2 regions of the Pseudomonas sp. YY-1 genome follow, and region 1 is predicted to be linked to the other one. Evidence: predicted binding sites of a transcription regulator. Region 1 holds the regulator's gene; the other holds the start of a gene.

Region 1 (6,142 bases):
TCGACGGCGTTGCGCACCAAGTGCACCAGCGGGTCGGCCAGCGCCTCGACCAGGTTCTTGTCGAGGTCGGTTTCCTCGCCCACCAGTTCGAGGTTGATCTCTTTCTTCAGGTTGCGCGCAAGGTCGCGAACCAGGCGCGGGAAGCGGCCGAAGACCTTCTTGATCGGCTGCATGCGGGTCTTCATCACCGAGGTCTGCAGATCCGCGGTGACCACGTCGAGGTTCGACACCGCCTTGGACATGGCCTCGTCGCCGCTGTTGAGGCCCAGACGCACCAGACGGTTACGCACCAGCACCAGCTCGCCGACCATGTTCATGATCTCGTCGAGGCGTGCGGTATCGACCCGTACGGTGGTTTCGGCTTCGCTGGCAGGGGCCTTCTCCGCCGCTGCCGGGGTTGGGGCCGGCGCCGCGGCACGCGGTGCGGCAGCTTCAGCCTTGGCCGCAGCTGGCTTGGCTGCTGGTGCCGCGGCCTTGGGCGCAGCAGCCGGTTTCTCAGCGACTACAGGTGCAGGCTCGCTGGGCGGGACGAACTTGCCCTTGCCGTGCAACTGGTCGAGCAAGGACTCGAACTCGTCATCGGTAATCTCGTCGCCAGCCGGGGCTGGCGCAGCGGCAGCGACTGGCGCCGCGGCTTCGGTCGTCGCAGAGAACTGACCCTTGCCATGCAGTTGATCAAGCAGTGCTTCGAATTCGTCGTCGGTAATGTCATCGCCTGCCGCTGCACCAGCAGGCACAGAAGCGACTACCGTGGAGGCAGGCGCCTCGACAGCGCCGGCAAACTGCCCTTTGCCGTGCAACTGATCGAGCAGCGACTCGAACTCGTCATCGGTGATCTCATCGCTGGTACTGACTTCGGCGCTCGGAGCTGTAGCCGGCGCGTCACCCAGCGCATCGAGCAGTTGCTCGAATTCGCTGTCAGTGATGTCGCCCGCGGAGGCCGACGGCGCAGCTGGCTGAGGCTCTGGTGCGGGTTCTGGTTCGGCCTGCTGCACCGGCGCAGGAGCCGCTTCGGCGCCGCCCGGTTCGGCCAGGCGTGACAGTGCCGCCAGAAGCTCAGGCGACGCGGGTGTCGGCTCGCGGCGCTCACGCACCTCGCCGAACATGCCGTTTACTGCATCAAGAGCCTCGAGCACCACATCCATCAGCTCCGAATCGACGCGACGCTCACCCTTGCGCAGGATGTCGAAGACGTTTTCGGCGATATGGCAGCACTCCACCAGCTCGTTGAGCTGGAGGAAACCCGCTCCGCCCTTGACGGTGTGGAAACCGCGGAAGATGGCGTTGAGCAGGTTCATGTCGTCCGGTCGGCTTTCCAGCTCGACTAATTGTTCGGACAACTGTTCGAGAATCTCGCCGGCCTCTACCAGGAAATCCTGGAGGATCTCTTCATCGGCGCCGAAGCTCATATTGTGTGCTCCTTAGAACCCTAGGCTGGACAGCAGGTCGTCGACATCGTCTTGGTTGGAGGCAACGTCATCACGCTTATCGGCATGAATCTGCGGACCTTCACCCCGCGATGGCTCTTTTGATTTTTCTTGTTCGCTACGCAGCTCTTCGTGGTCGTGCCGGATACCCGCAAAACGGTCGACCTGGCTGGCCATGAGCATCAATTTCAGCAGATTGCTTTCCACTTCGGTCACCAGCTGGGTGACACGCTTGATCACCTGACCGGTAAGGTCCTGATAGTCCTGCGCCAGCAGAATGTCATTGAGGTGACCGGAAAGTTTGGCGCCATCTCGCTCGCTACGGGCGAGGAACAGCTCGACCCGCTTGGCCAGCTCACGGAAGCCGTCGGCACCGATCTCGCGGCGCATGAAGCGGCCCCATTCGACGCTCAGGCTCTGCGCTTCATCGCTCAGATCATTGACCAGCGGCGCGCTCTGCTCGACCAGATCCATGGTCCGGTTGGCGGCCTTCTCGGTCATGGTCACGACGTAGTTCAGACGCTCGGTAGCGTCGGCGATCTGCGACAACTCCTGGGCATGCGGCATACGCGGATCGAGTTGGAAATTGACAATGGCGTTATGCAGTTCACGGGTCAGTTTGCCGACCTCGTGATACAGCCCGCGATCACGGACCTTGTTGAGCTCGTTGATCAGTTGCACCGCGGCGCCGAAGTTACCTTGTTCAAGGCTATCGACCAGATCGCGGGCGTTGTTTTTCAGGGTCGACTCGAGGTCACCCAGCGTGGAGTCATCGTGTTCCATAGCACCCTCGCGGCTGGCATCAGCCGTTGACTCGCTCGAAGATCTTCTCGATCTTTTCCTTCAGCACCTGAGCGGTGAAGGGTTTGACCACGTAACCATTCACACCGGCCTGAGCCGCCTCGATGATCTGATCGCGTTTGGCTTCAGCAGTCACCATCAGCACCGGCAGGTGCTTGAGACGCTCGTCGGCACGCACGGCACGTAGCAGGTCGATGCCAGTCATTCCGGGCATGTTCCAGTCGGTCACCAGAAAGTCGAAGCTGCCGCTTTGCAGCATCGGCAGCGCCGAGGTGCCGTCATCGGCTTCTGCGGTATTGGTGAAACCCAAGTCCCGCAAGAGGTTCTTGATGATCCGTCGCATCGTCGAGAAATCGTCAACGATGAGGATTTTCATGTTCTTGTCCAAGTCGACCTCCGTACAGTCCCAAACGTATTGCGCTTGCAACTACGTCCTTTAATCGTGAAACCGTTTGCGCCTGCGAGCACGCCGCGTTCAGCCTGCGCGCCATTCACTCAGCCGCGAGCGCAAACGCGCCGCGCACTGGCTGTGCAACTGGCTCACGCGTGACTCGCTAACCCCCAGCACTTCACCGATTTCCTTCAAGTTCAGTTCTTCATCGTAATACAGCGCCAGCACCAGACGTTCACGCTCCGGCAAACCGGCGATGGCATCGGCCAAAGCCGCCTGGAAGCGTTCGTCTTCGAGGTCCCGCGAAGGTTCGAGGTGGTTGTGCCCGGCGTCTTCGTGCAACCCGCCGTGCTCGCCGTCCTGCAACAGGTCGTCGAAACTGAACAGGCGGCTGCCCAAAGTGTCGCCAAGAATGCCGTAGTAATCCTCCAGACTCAATTGGAGTTCGGCCGCAACCTCGTGATCTTTAGCGTCACGCCCGGTTCTTGCCTCAACCACACGAATGGCATCGCTGACCATGCGGCTGTTGCGGTGCACCGAACGCGGCGCCCAATCGCCCTTGCGCACCTCATCGAGCATGGAGCCGCGAATGCGGATACCGGCGAAGGTCTCGAAACTGGCGCCCTTGCTGGAGTCGTATTTGCGCGAGGCTTCGAGCAAACCGATCATGCCGGCCTGGATCAGATCATCGACCTGCACGCTGGCCGGTAGACGGGCCAACAGGTGGTAGGCGATGCGTTTGACCAGCGGCGCATAGCGCTCGATCAGTTGGTGCTGGGAGTCCTGCGCCTGAGCCTTGTTGTACATACGAAGTCCAGAGGCTGCTGTCATACGGCCGAGTCTGCGGTCGGTTGTTGCACCAGACGCTCGACGAAAAACTCCAGATGACCACGGGGATTGGCCGGTAACGGCCAGGTATCTACCTTCTGAGCTATCGCCTTGAACGCCAGGGCGCACTTGGAGCGAGGGAAGGCTTCATAGACAGCGCGCTGTTTCTGCACGGCCTTGCGCACACATTCGTCGTAGGGCACGGCACCGACATACTGCAGGGCGACATCGAGGAAACGATCCGTCACCTTGGTCAGCTTAGCAAAGAGATTGCGTCCTTCCTGCGGGCTGTGGGCCATATTGGCCAGCACGCGGAAGCGGCTGATGCCATGGTCACGGTTGAGCAGCTTGATCAGCGCGTAGGCGTCGGTAATCGAGGTCGGCTCATCGCAGACCACCACGAGGATCTCCTGCGCGGCACGCACGAAGCTGACCACCGCATCACCGATGCCAGCGGCGGTGTCGATCACCAGCACGTCAAGATTTTCGCTGATGTCGCTGAACGCCTGGATCAAGCCGGCGTGCTGCATCGGCGTGAGGCTGACCATGCTCTGCGTACCGGACGCAGCCGGCACGATACGCACGCCGCCCGGCCCCTGCAGCAGGACGTCACGCAGATCGCATTCACCCGCGATGACATCGGCCAGGGTGCGTTTGGGCGTCAGGCCCAACAGAACGTCGACGTTGGCCAAGCCAAGGTCAGCGTCCATCAGCATTACCCGACGGCCGAGATCGGCCAGGGCCATGGACAGATTGACCGATACATTGGTCTTGCCGACGCCACCCTTGCCGCCAGTCACCGCAATCACCTGTACGGGATGCATACCCATGTTCTTTCTACACCTTGTCTAACTTCGACTTGGCCCTACAGGTCGTTGAAAAGCACCTATTGAGGCCGTTCACTCCCGCACCACGTGGCGAGAGGGTGCAACATTCTCGCTGCTTCAGCCGGCCCGCTTGGCCGGATTGTGATAGAGACCGGCGAACATCTGCGCCATGGCATCTTCACTCGGTTCCTCGGCAGCCTGCAGGCCCACCGCCCGGCTGACCAGCTGGTGACTGCGTGGCACCTGCAGATCATCCGGAATCCGCGGCCCGTCCGTCACATAGGCTACCGGCAGTTGCTGGCCTATAGCCAGGCCTAAAACCTCGCCCAGGCTCGCCGCTTCGTCCAGCTTCGTCAGTATGCAGCCAGAAAGGCCACAACGCTTGTAACTATGGTAGGCCGCCTTGAGCACTTGGCTCTGACTTGTTGCGGCCAATACCAGATAATTCTTCGCCTTGATGCGTGCCGAGGCCAGACTTTCCAACTGCAGACGCAACGCCGGATCGTTACCCGGCAGGCCAGCGGTATCGACCAGCACCACGCGCTTCTTGGCCAGCGGTGCAAGCGCCTGCAACAGGGACTGGCCCGGATCGATCTGGGTCACCGACACACCGAGGATGCGCCCCAGAGTCTTGAGCTGTTCCTGCGCGCCAATACGGAAGCTGTCCATGCTCACCAGAGCGACCTGCTGCGCGCCGTACTTAAGCACATAACGCGCTGCCAGCTTGGCCAGCGTAGTGGTCTTGCCCATGCCGGCCGGACCGACCAGGGCGATCACGCCCCCCTCTTCCAGCGGCTCGACCTTGGGCGTAGCGATCGCATGGGCCAGATGTGCCAGCAGCATACGCCAGGCCTGACGCGGTTCGGCAACGCCGGCCACCTTGCTCAGCAGCGCCTGCGACAGTTCGGCAGACAACCCCATACGCTGCAGGCGGCGCCACAGATTGGCTTGCTGCGGACGACGATTCTGCAGCTGGCCCCAGGCAATGGAGCCCAGCTGTACTTCGATCAGCTCACGCAAGCCATGCAGCTCGAAGCGCATGGCATCCAGCGCGCGCGGGTCGACCGCCGGCGTGGCAGGCGCAGCGGTCTCGACCGGGCGCTGTGGTTTGACCGGAGTCGCTGGCAGCTCAGGCGCCAGCAAGGATTCATTGGCGAATAATTGACGGTCCTTGCCGGCATCCTGCTCGGCACGCGTGCTCAGCTCAGCCTGGGCGCTGGCGATGCGCGCCTGGGTCTTGCGCAGCTCGGCTTCCAACGCCGGGTTCGGACGTACCGGCGTCGGCGCCTGATAATCCAGCGCAGCAGTCAGCTCGACACCACCGGCAACGCGGCGATTGCCGATGATCGAGGCGTCGGCGCCCAATTCATCACGCACCAGTTTCATGGCGGTCCGCATATCGGCGGCGAAGAAGCGTTTGACCTGCATGACCCTTTACCTCAGTTCTGGCCAACCGTAGCGACTATGGTGACCTGCTTGTTGTCCGGAATTTCCTGGTACGCCAGCACGTGCATGCTGGGTACCGCCAGCCGCGCGAAGCGCGACAACATCGCCCGGACCGGTCCGGCCACCAGCAGAATCACCGGTTTGCCGAGCATCTCCTGGCGCTGCGCCGCTTCCACCAGGGAACGCTGCAGCTTCTCGGCCATGCCAGGTTCGAGGAGGATGCCATCCTCACCGCCTTGACCGGCCTTCTGCAGACTGTTGAGCAAGATCTGTTCCAACCTTGGCTCGAGGGTTATCACAGGCAGCTCCGGCTCTAGTCCCACGATGCCTTGCACGATGGCGCGGGCCAACGAGACGCGTACCGCAGCGACCATCGCGGCGGGATCTTGACTCTTCGGCGCGACGTTGGCGATGGCCTCGGC
Region 2 (6,142 bases), on a different contig from region 1:
TCGACCCGCAGGTACACCTCTTGCTGAGAGTGCGCAGCCAGGTGCAGCGGGAAGACGAAGTTGCGATTGTCGTAAGCCTTGCCGCTCTGCGGACGGTCAGCCCCGGTGAACCAGGCGCGATAGCCGCCCTGCCCGTCTGGCACGTAGGCATCGACCAGGGATATACGTGGATTGTCGACCACCAGCAGGCGCGTCACCGACTGGTCGCTGGCGTTGCCGACGTCAAGACGAAACCAGTAGGCGGAACGGGTGAAACCCAGTGCGAAGGATGAGCTTTCGACGCGTTCATATCGGAAGCGCTCGCTCACTTCGCGCGAGCTTACGTCCTCCAGCGTCAGCCCTCGCGCGGCATCCTCCAGCATTCCGACATGTGTAGTCAGCGACAGCGGCTGCGTGCCCAGCTGCGCGACGTCGAGATAGCCGACATCGGCCCTTGTCGAGAGTGACAGCAGCAACAGGCTCAGTAGCAGCCAGGGAGAGAACCGAAGACGGCGATGGGCTTTCATGGAGGTATAGACTGGGGCTCGGATGAGCTCCGGCTCGCGTGTGATCACGGGGAGCAGAGTCTACAAGACTCCCCTGAGCGGCGCCAAAACGCCGGATGATCACAGCACTGCAACGCCAATCATCGCCGCCAGCATGAGCAGGCAAACCAGTGCCACCCCGTAAGCAATCGTGCGCCAGGGCTGCCAGCCACCGAGATAGGCCACCGTGTGCAGAACGCGCGCCACCACAAACCCGAGGAACGCCACGCTGGTCACCCCACTCGGTGTCTGCAGCACCACTGCAAGGGCGCCGAGCACGAAGAACAGCGGGATGTTTTCCAGGTCATTCGCCCAGGCTTTGGCGGCACGCTGTACCTGCGGCAACTCCTGCGTGCGCCGCGCACGCCCTACGAAAGCGGCATCTTCGGCATTGGCGAAGGCGAGGTTTCTCAAGCGGAAGTACCCCTGATAGCAGGAGATCGCCAGCATCTTCAGGAACAGCACCAGAACGCAAAGGCTATAGGCATGCAGAAGGTTGCTCATACCGGCACCTCGCTGAAGACGTCGACGGTGATGACCGCCCAGTTTGGTTGTGCAGCCAAGGTCGGCAATGAGCAAGGCGTTAGGCTGAGTCCGTTCATGAACGTTTCCTGATCGATGGTGCGCGCACATTAGCTAATGCCTGCCAGTCGCTCAATTACCTGACAGGTCATCGACATTACTCGGCTGGTACTGCATTGCATTCGCCCGACAGCCCCTACTCACCACCCATCGGTGTCCAATAGACTGTTCAGCGGAATCGCCAAGGACATATCCATGACTGCAGACCAGATCGCCGCTTTCTGCCTCGCCCTACCCGGTGCCTGTGAAGACCTCAAATGGGGCAGCAACCGGGTGTTCTCGGTAGCGGGCAACAAGATGTTCGCGATCCTCGACTTTCTCGGCGAAGACTTGGCCTTCAAGGTCGATAACGACCTGTTTCTCGGTTACGTCGATCGTCCGGGCATCCGCCCTGCCCCCTATCTGGCGCGCGCTCACTGGGTCAGCATGAGCGCTCGGCAATTGCCGTTGGGTGACGACGAGCTGCGCCAGCTACTGACTCGCTCGCATCAACTGGTGGTGCTCAAGCTGCCCAAACGCCTGCAACCCGGCCTGCTACTGGACGAATAAGGGGATATGACGGGCGATGTAGGCGCCATCGAGCAACAGCAGATCGATCCAGAACAACTGATGACCGGCGACGATCAGCCAGAAAACCGCCTGATAGGACGCCTTGCGCGTTTTGTGCCGAAACGCCTGCTGAGCGATCAGCGCGCCTGGCCAGCCACCGGCCAGCTCAACCAGGTGCAGGGTGTTTTCCGCCGTGCGCTGACCACCGCTCTGAGCGCTGCGTTTATCCAGCCAGTACTGCATAAAGCTCAGCAGGCTGGCCAGCAGATAGAGCGGTAGCACCCACCAGAGGCCCTTGCCGAACAGTGTCACGCAGCCGAGCAATGGCAAAACGCAGAGCAATGCGAACACCGCGGCCTTGCCGGAGAAATTCTGGATAGAGCCCTGCGCCGCTGAACGCTGCGCGGGTTTGGCAACAGGCTTTCGCGTTGCTGGCGCGGCCTTACCAGGCGCTTTCGGTTTACGCCGAATCGCCTGGCGATCGAGGCTGAGCTCACCAGCCAGGCGCAAGTGCTCGGCACGTGGCCGCCCTCGCTCGTCACGCCCCGCGATGAACAACACCTCGTCACCTGGCTGCGGGCGGCGATCGCCGCGCATCACAGAGATATGCGCGAAGACCTCGCTGCCTCCGTCCTGCGGCTGGATGAAGCCAAAGCCTTTGGCGTCGTCCCAGCTTTTCAGACGCCCCTTGCGCTCGTTACCAATCACGGTTGCGCCGTACTCCAGTCGATCAGGTGCAACTGCCAGGTGGCGAGAATCACCAGGCCGAAGGCGATGCGGTACCAGGCGAATACCGCGTAACTGTGGCTGGTGATGAACTTGAGCAAGGCGCGCACGGTGATCATCGCCACGATGAAGGTGCTGACGAAACCGATGGCGAAGATCGGCAAGTCGCTCATCTGCAGGATGTCGCGGTACTTGAACAGCGAATAGACCGTGGCCGCGACCATGGTCGGCATGGCCAAAAAGAACGAGAACTCGGTCGCGGCCTTGCGCGACAGCCCGAATACCAGGCCGCCTATGATGGTAGCGCCTGAGCGTGACGTGCCCGGAATCAGCGCCAGGCATTGCGCGAAACCAACCTTGAGCGCCAGTTTCCAGGTCATGTCGTCGACCGACTCGGCCTTGATCGCGTGTTCGCGCTTCTCCGCCCAGAGCATGATGACACCACCGATGATCAACGCCATGGCCACGGTGATCGGATTGAACAGCCAGTGCTCGATCAGATCGGCGAAGGCCAGGCCGAAGATCACCGCAGGGATGAACGCCAACAGCAGATTGAAGGTGAAACGCTGGGCTTTCGGATCACTGGGCAAGCCCACGACCACGCCGAGTACTTTCGCTCGAAATTCCCAGATAACGGCCAGAATGGCGCCGAGCTGGATGATGATCTTGAACGCCGTCGCGGTTTCGCCATTGAAGCCCAGCAGGTCACCGACCACGATCAGGTGTCCGGTACTGGAAATCGGCAGGAACTCGGTCAGGCCTTCCACTATGCCCAGAATCAGGGCCTGAAAGGCCATCCAGATATCCATCAAATCCCCCAAAGCGTGGCGACTACCTACGCGTAAATTTAAAACGTGGAGCTTGGCCCCGGCCGTGGGACACAAGTCAGTTGTGGAGGTTCCTGGCAACGGTCTAACGCGGTGCTATTCAGGTTCTTTGCCGGGGTGCCGAAATGCTATCAGACAACTAGAGTGAATAATGCCTCGTTGTGCCAGTATTGCCCTGTGCCACTCGAAGCAGCCCTGAAGCCGACAATTACAACAATCAGGAATTCGTCCATGAACAGCTTGCGTAGTCTTCCCATCAGCCGACGTCTTTGGCTGATTCTCGCGTTGGCCATCCTGACGCTGATTTTGCAGGGCGCCTATATGCTGCGCCAGATCCATACCGACCTGTACCACGGCAAGTCGGAAAAGACCGAGCATGTGGTGCAGAGTGCCGCCGGTATCCTCAAGCACTTTCACAGCCTGGAAAGTGCCGGCAGCCTGAGCCGCGAAGAGGCACAGAAGCAGGCAATGGAGGTTATCCGCGGCTTGCGTTACGCCGGCCAGGAGTATTTCTGGATCAACGACCAGACCCCGGTCATGCTGATGCATCCGATGAATGCCAAGCTCGAAGGCCAGAATCTCGGTGGCTTCAAGGACCCGGATGGCAAGGAGCTGTTCAACGAGATGGTCGCTGTGACCCGTAGCAAAGGCGCGGGTCAGGTCGATTATCGCTGGCCCAAACCCGGCGCCACTGACCCGGTACCGAAGATTTCCTATGTCGAGCTGTTCCAGCCCTGGGGCTGGATTATTGGCTCCGGCGTCTATGTCGATGATGTCCAGGTGGAGTTCCGGGCTCAGGCGATCAAAGCCATGAGCATCGGTTTGCTGATTGCCGTGCTGCTGGCGGTTCTGGTCGTGCTGATCACGCGCAGCATCGTGCAGCCATTGCAAGCTGCAGTGGACGCCATGGCCAGCATTTCCAGCGGTGAAGGCGACCTGACCCGTAACCTCGACACCCACGGGCGTGACGAACTGACTGCCCTGGCAACCTACTTCAATGCCTTTACCGCAAAGCTGCGCCATGTGATCCGGCAGATGCTCGATTCAGCCGGTTCGCTCGATCAGGCCGCCCGCTCGCTTGGCGACATTTCCAGTGAGGCGCAGCGCCACAGCCAGCAGCAGGCGCAGCAGATGGAGCTGGTCGCGACCGCCGTCAACGAGGTGACCTACGGTGTGCAGGACGTGGCAAAGAACGCCGAGCACGCCTCCAGCGAAATGCACACCGCCGAGGACCAGGCCAGACATGGCCAGCAGAACATCGAAGCGAGCCTGCGCCAGATCGATCAGTTGTCGGGCACCATCGACAAGGCCGTCGAGGTGATCCAATCACTGGCCAGCGAGAGCACGCAGATCGGCAGCGTGCTGGAGGTGATCCGCTCCATCGCCGAGCAAACCAACCTGCTCGCCCTCAACGCTGCCATCGAGGCTGCCCGCGCTGGTGAGCAGGGTCGCGGTTTCGCTGTGGTTGCCGACGAAGTGAGGCTGCTGGCGCAACGTACGCAAACCTCCACCGCAGAAATTCAGGGCATGATCGAGCGTCTTCAGGGCAACTCCGAGGCCGCGGTCAAGGTGATCAACGAAAGCAGTCGCGCCTCCCAGCTGACTGTGGAGCAAGCCAGCCAGGCCGGCGAAAGCCTCGCCCAGATCGCCCAGTCGCTACGCAACCTGACCGGTCTCAATGCCTCGATCGCCAGCGCCACCCTGCAGCAATCCCACGTGGTGGAGGACATCAATCAGAACGTCACGCGGACGGCAGCGCTGGCCCACAACACCGCCGAGGCTGCCGAGCAGTCGAGCGCGGCCAGCCAGCACCTGAAACAGCTGGCCGACCAGCTCAGTCGTCTGCTTGGGCAGTTCCGCGTATGAGTCGACCATGAGCAGCATGCAGCATCAGGAGGTCGATTTCAGTCGACCACAGAACCAGGACCTGATCTGGGACCTGGACAGCATGGCCCGCCGCGAGCTGGCCGAGCGTTTCATCAAGCTGTTCGAGAACCGCTTGTGCGTCTATTCCGAGTCGGTGGGGCAGCTGTACACCAACTACAGCCTGCACTTCCCCACCGATCTCGGGCGCAAGATGGTGGTGCTGCCCAATCCCTACGCCTTCCACGACACCCTGCACGGCATCGATAGCCAGGCCATCCGCAAGACGGGCCTGTGCGTGTTGCCGGGCAAGGTTCTGGGTAAACCGGGCCTGCTGCTCAGCACCCAGATCAGGGATGGCGGGCCGGCGCCCAAGACCATGCCCTTCAAACCGGCCCTGGCGCAGATCATCAGCAACCAGAAGAAAATCGGTGATCTATTCCTGCCGGTGCTGATGAAGGGCGACCTGCGCGAGTTCGACCAGCAGATGCCCTATATCCACCTGCATCGCCTGCAGCTGGCACGCCTGGAGCGACTGTCGAGCTTCGAGCGTGACGACATCCAGCAAACCATTACCCGCAAGCTGCTGATGCTCTATCGACAAGCCGACAGCCTGGTGTGCTGAGCCGCGTGCATCAGTACAATCGCCACCCTTTCATGATTTGAGGGCGCCAGATGTCCTGGCTCGAACTCGTTGCTGCCGGGCTCGGCATCGTCGCAGTCTGGCTGACGGTCAGACAGAACCCCTGGTGTTGGCCAATCGGCCTGATCATGGTGCTGCTCTACGCCTGGCTGTTCTACGACTGGCGGCTGTATTCCAACTTGCTCTTGCAACTGTTGTTCGCCGCGCTGCAGCTCTACGGTTGGTGGCAGTGGACCCGTGGTGGAGACCGCCACGATGGACGCAAGGTCAGCCGCCTGGGTGTGATCGCCGTTCTGACTGGATTGCTGATCGGCGCGCTCGGTGCCGGGTTGCTCGGCTACCTTATGGCCACTTACACCGATGCCAGCTCGCCCTGGCTGGATTCAGCACTGACCGCCTTCAGCCTGGTGGCGCAGCTGTGGATGGCG

The links. The regulator FliA, encoded in region 1, starts transcription of late flagellar genes. The targets are predictions, from matches to a motif close to CTAAAGTTTNNNNNNNNNNNGCCGNTAA.
Region 2: the regulator FliA is predicted to act here: its motif matches at 3,308-3,335, upstream of CXP40_RS01210 (methyl-accepting chemotaxis protein).

The regions. Positions count from the first base shown of each region.
Region 1 is NZ_PJLX01000009.1:129,318-135,459, reverse strand. Features, by position in the region: gene CXP40_RS14450 (chemotaxis protein CheA) at 1-1,409, opposite strand, end outside; gene CXP40_RS14445 (protein phosphatase CheZ) at 1,422-2,210, opposite strand; gene CXP40_RS14440 (chemotaxis response regulator CheY) at 2,230-2,604, opposite strand; gene fliA (RNA polymerase sigma factor FliA) at 2,704-3,450, opposite strand; gene fleN (flagellar synthesis regulator FleN) at 3,447-4,277, opposite strand; gene flhF (flagellar biosynthesis protein FlhF) at 4,392-5,702, opposite strand; gene flhA (flagellar biosynthesis protein FlhA) at 5,714-6,142, opposite strand, start outside.
Region 2 is NZ_PJLX01000001.1:249,036-255,177, reverse strand. Features, by position in the region: gene CXP40_RS01235 (diguanylate cyclase) at 1-506, opposite strand, end outside; gene CXP40_RS01230 (MAPEG family protein) at 606-1,028, opposite strand; gene CXP40_RS01225 (MmcQ/YjbR family DNA-binding protein) at 1,302-1,655, shown strand; gene CXP40_RS01220 (cold shock and DUF1294 domain-containing protein) at 1,641-2,363, opposite strand; gene CXP40_RS01215 (undecaprenyl-diphosphate phosphatase) at 2,360-3,190, opposite strand; gene CXP40_RS01210 (methyl-accepting chemotaxis protein) at 3,440-5,074, shown strand; gene CXP40_RS01205 (hypothetical protein) at 5,082-5,696, shown strand; gene pnuC (nicotinamide riboside transporter PnuC) at 5,747-6,142, shown strand, end outside.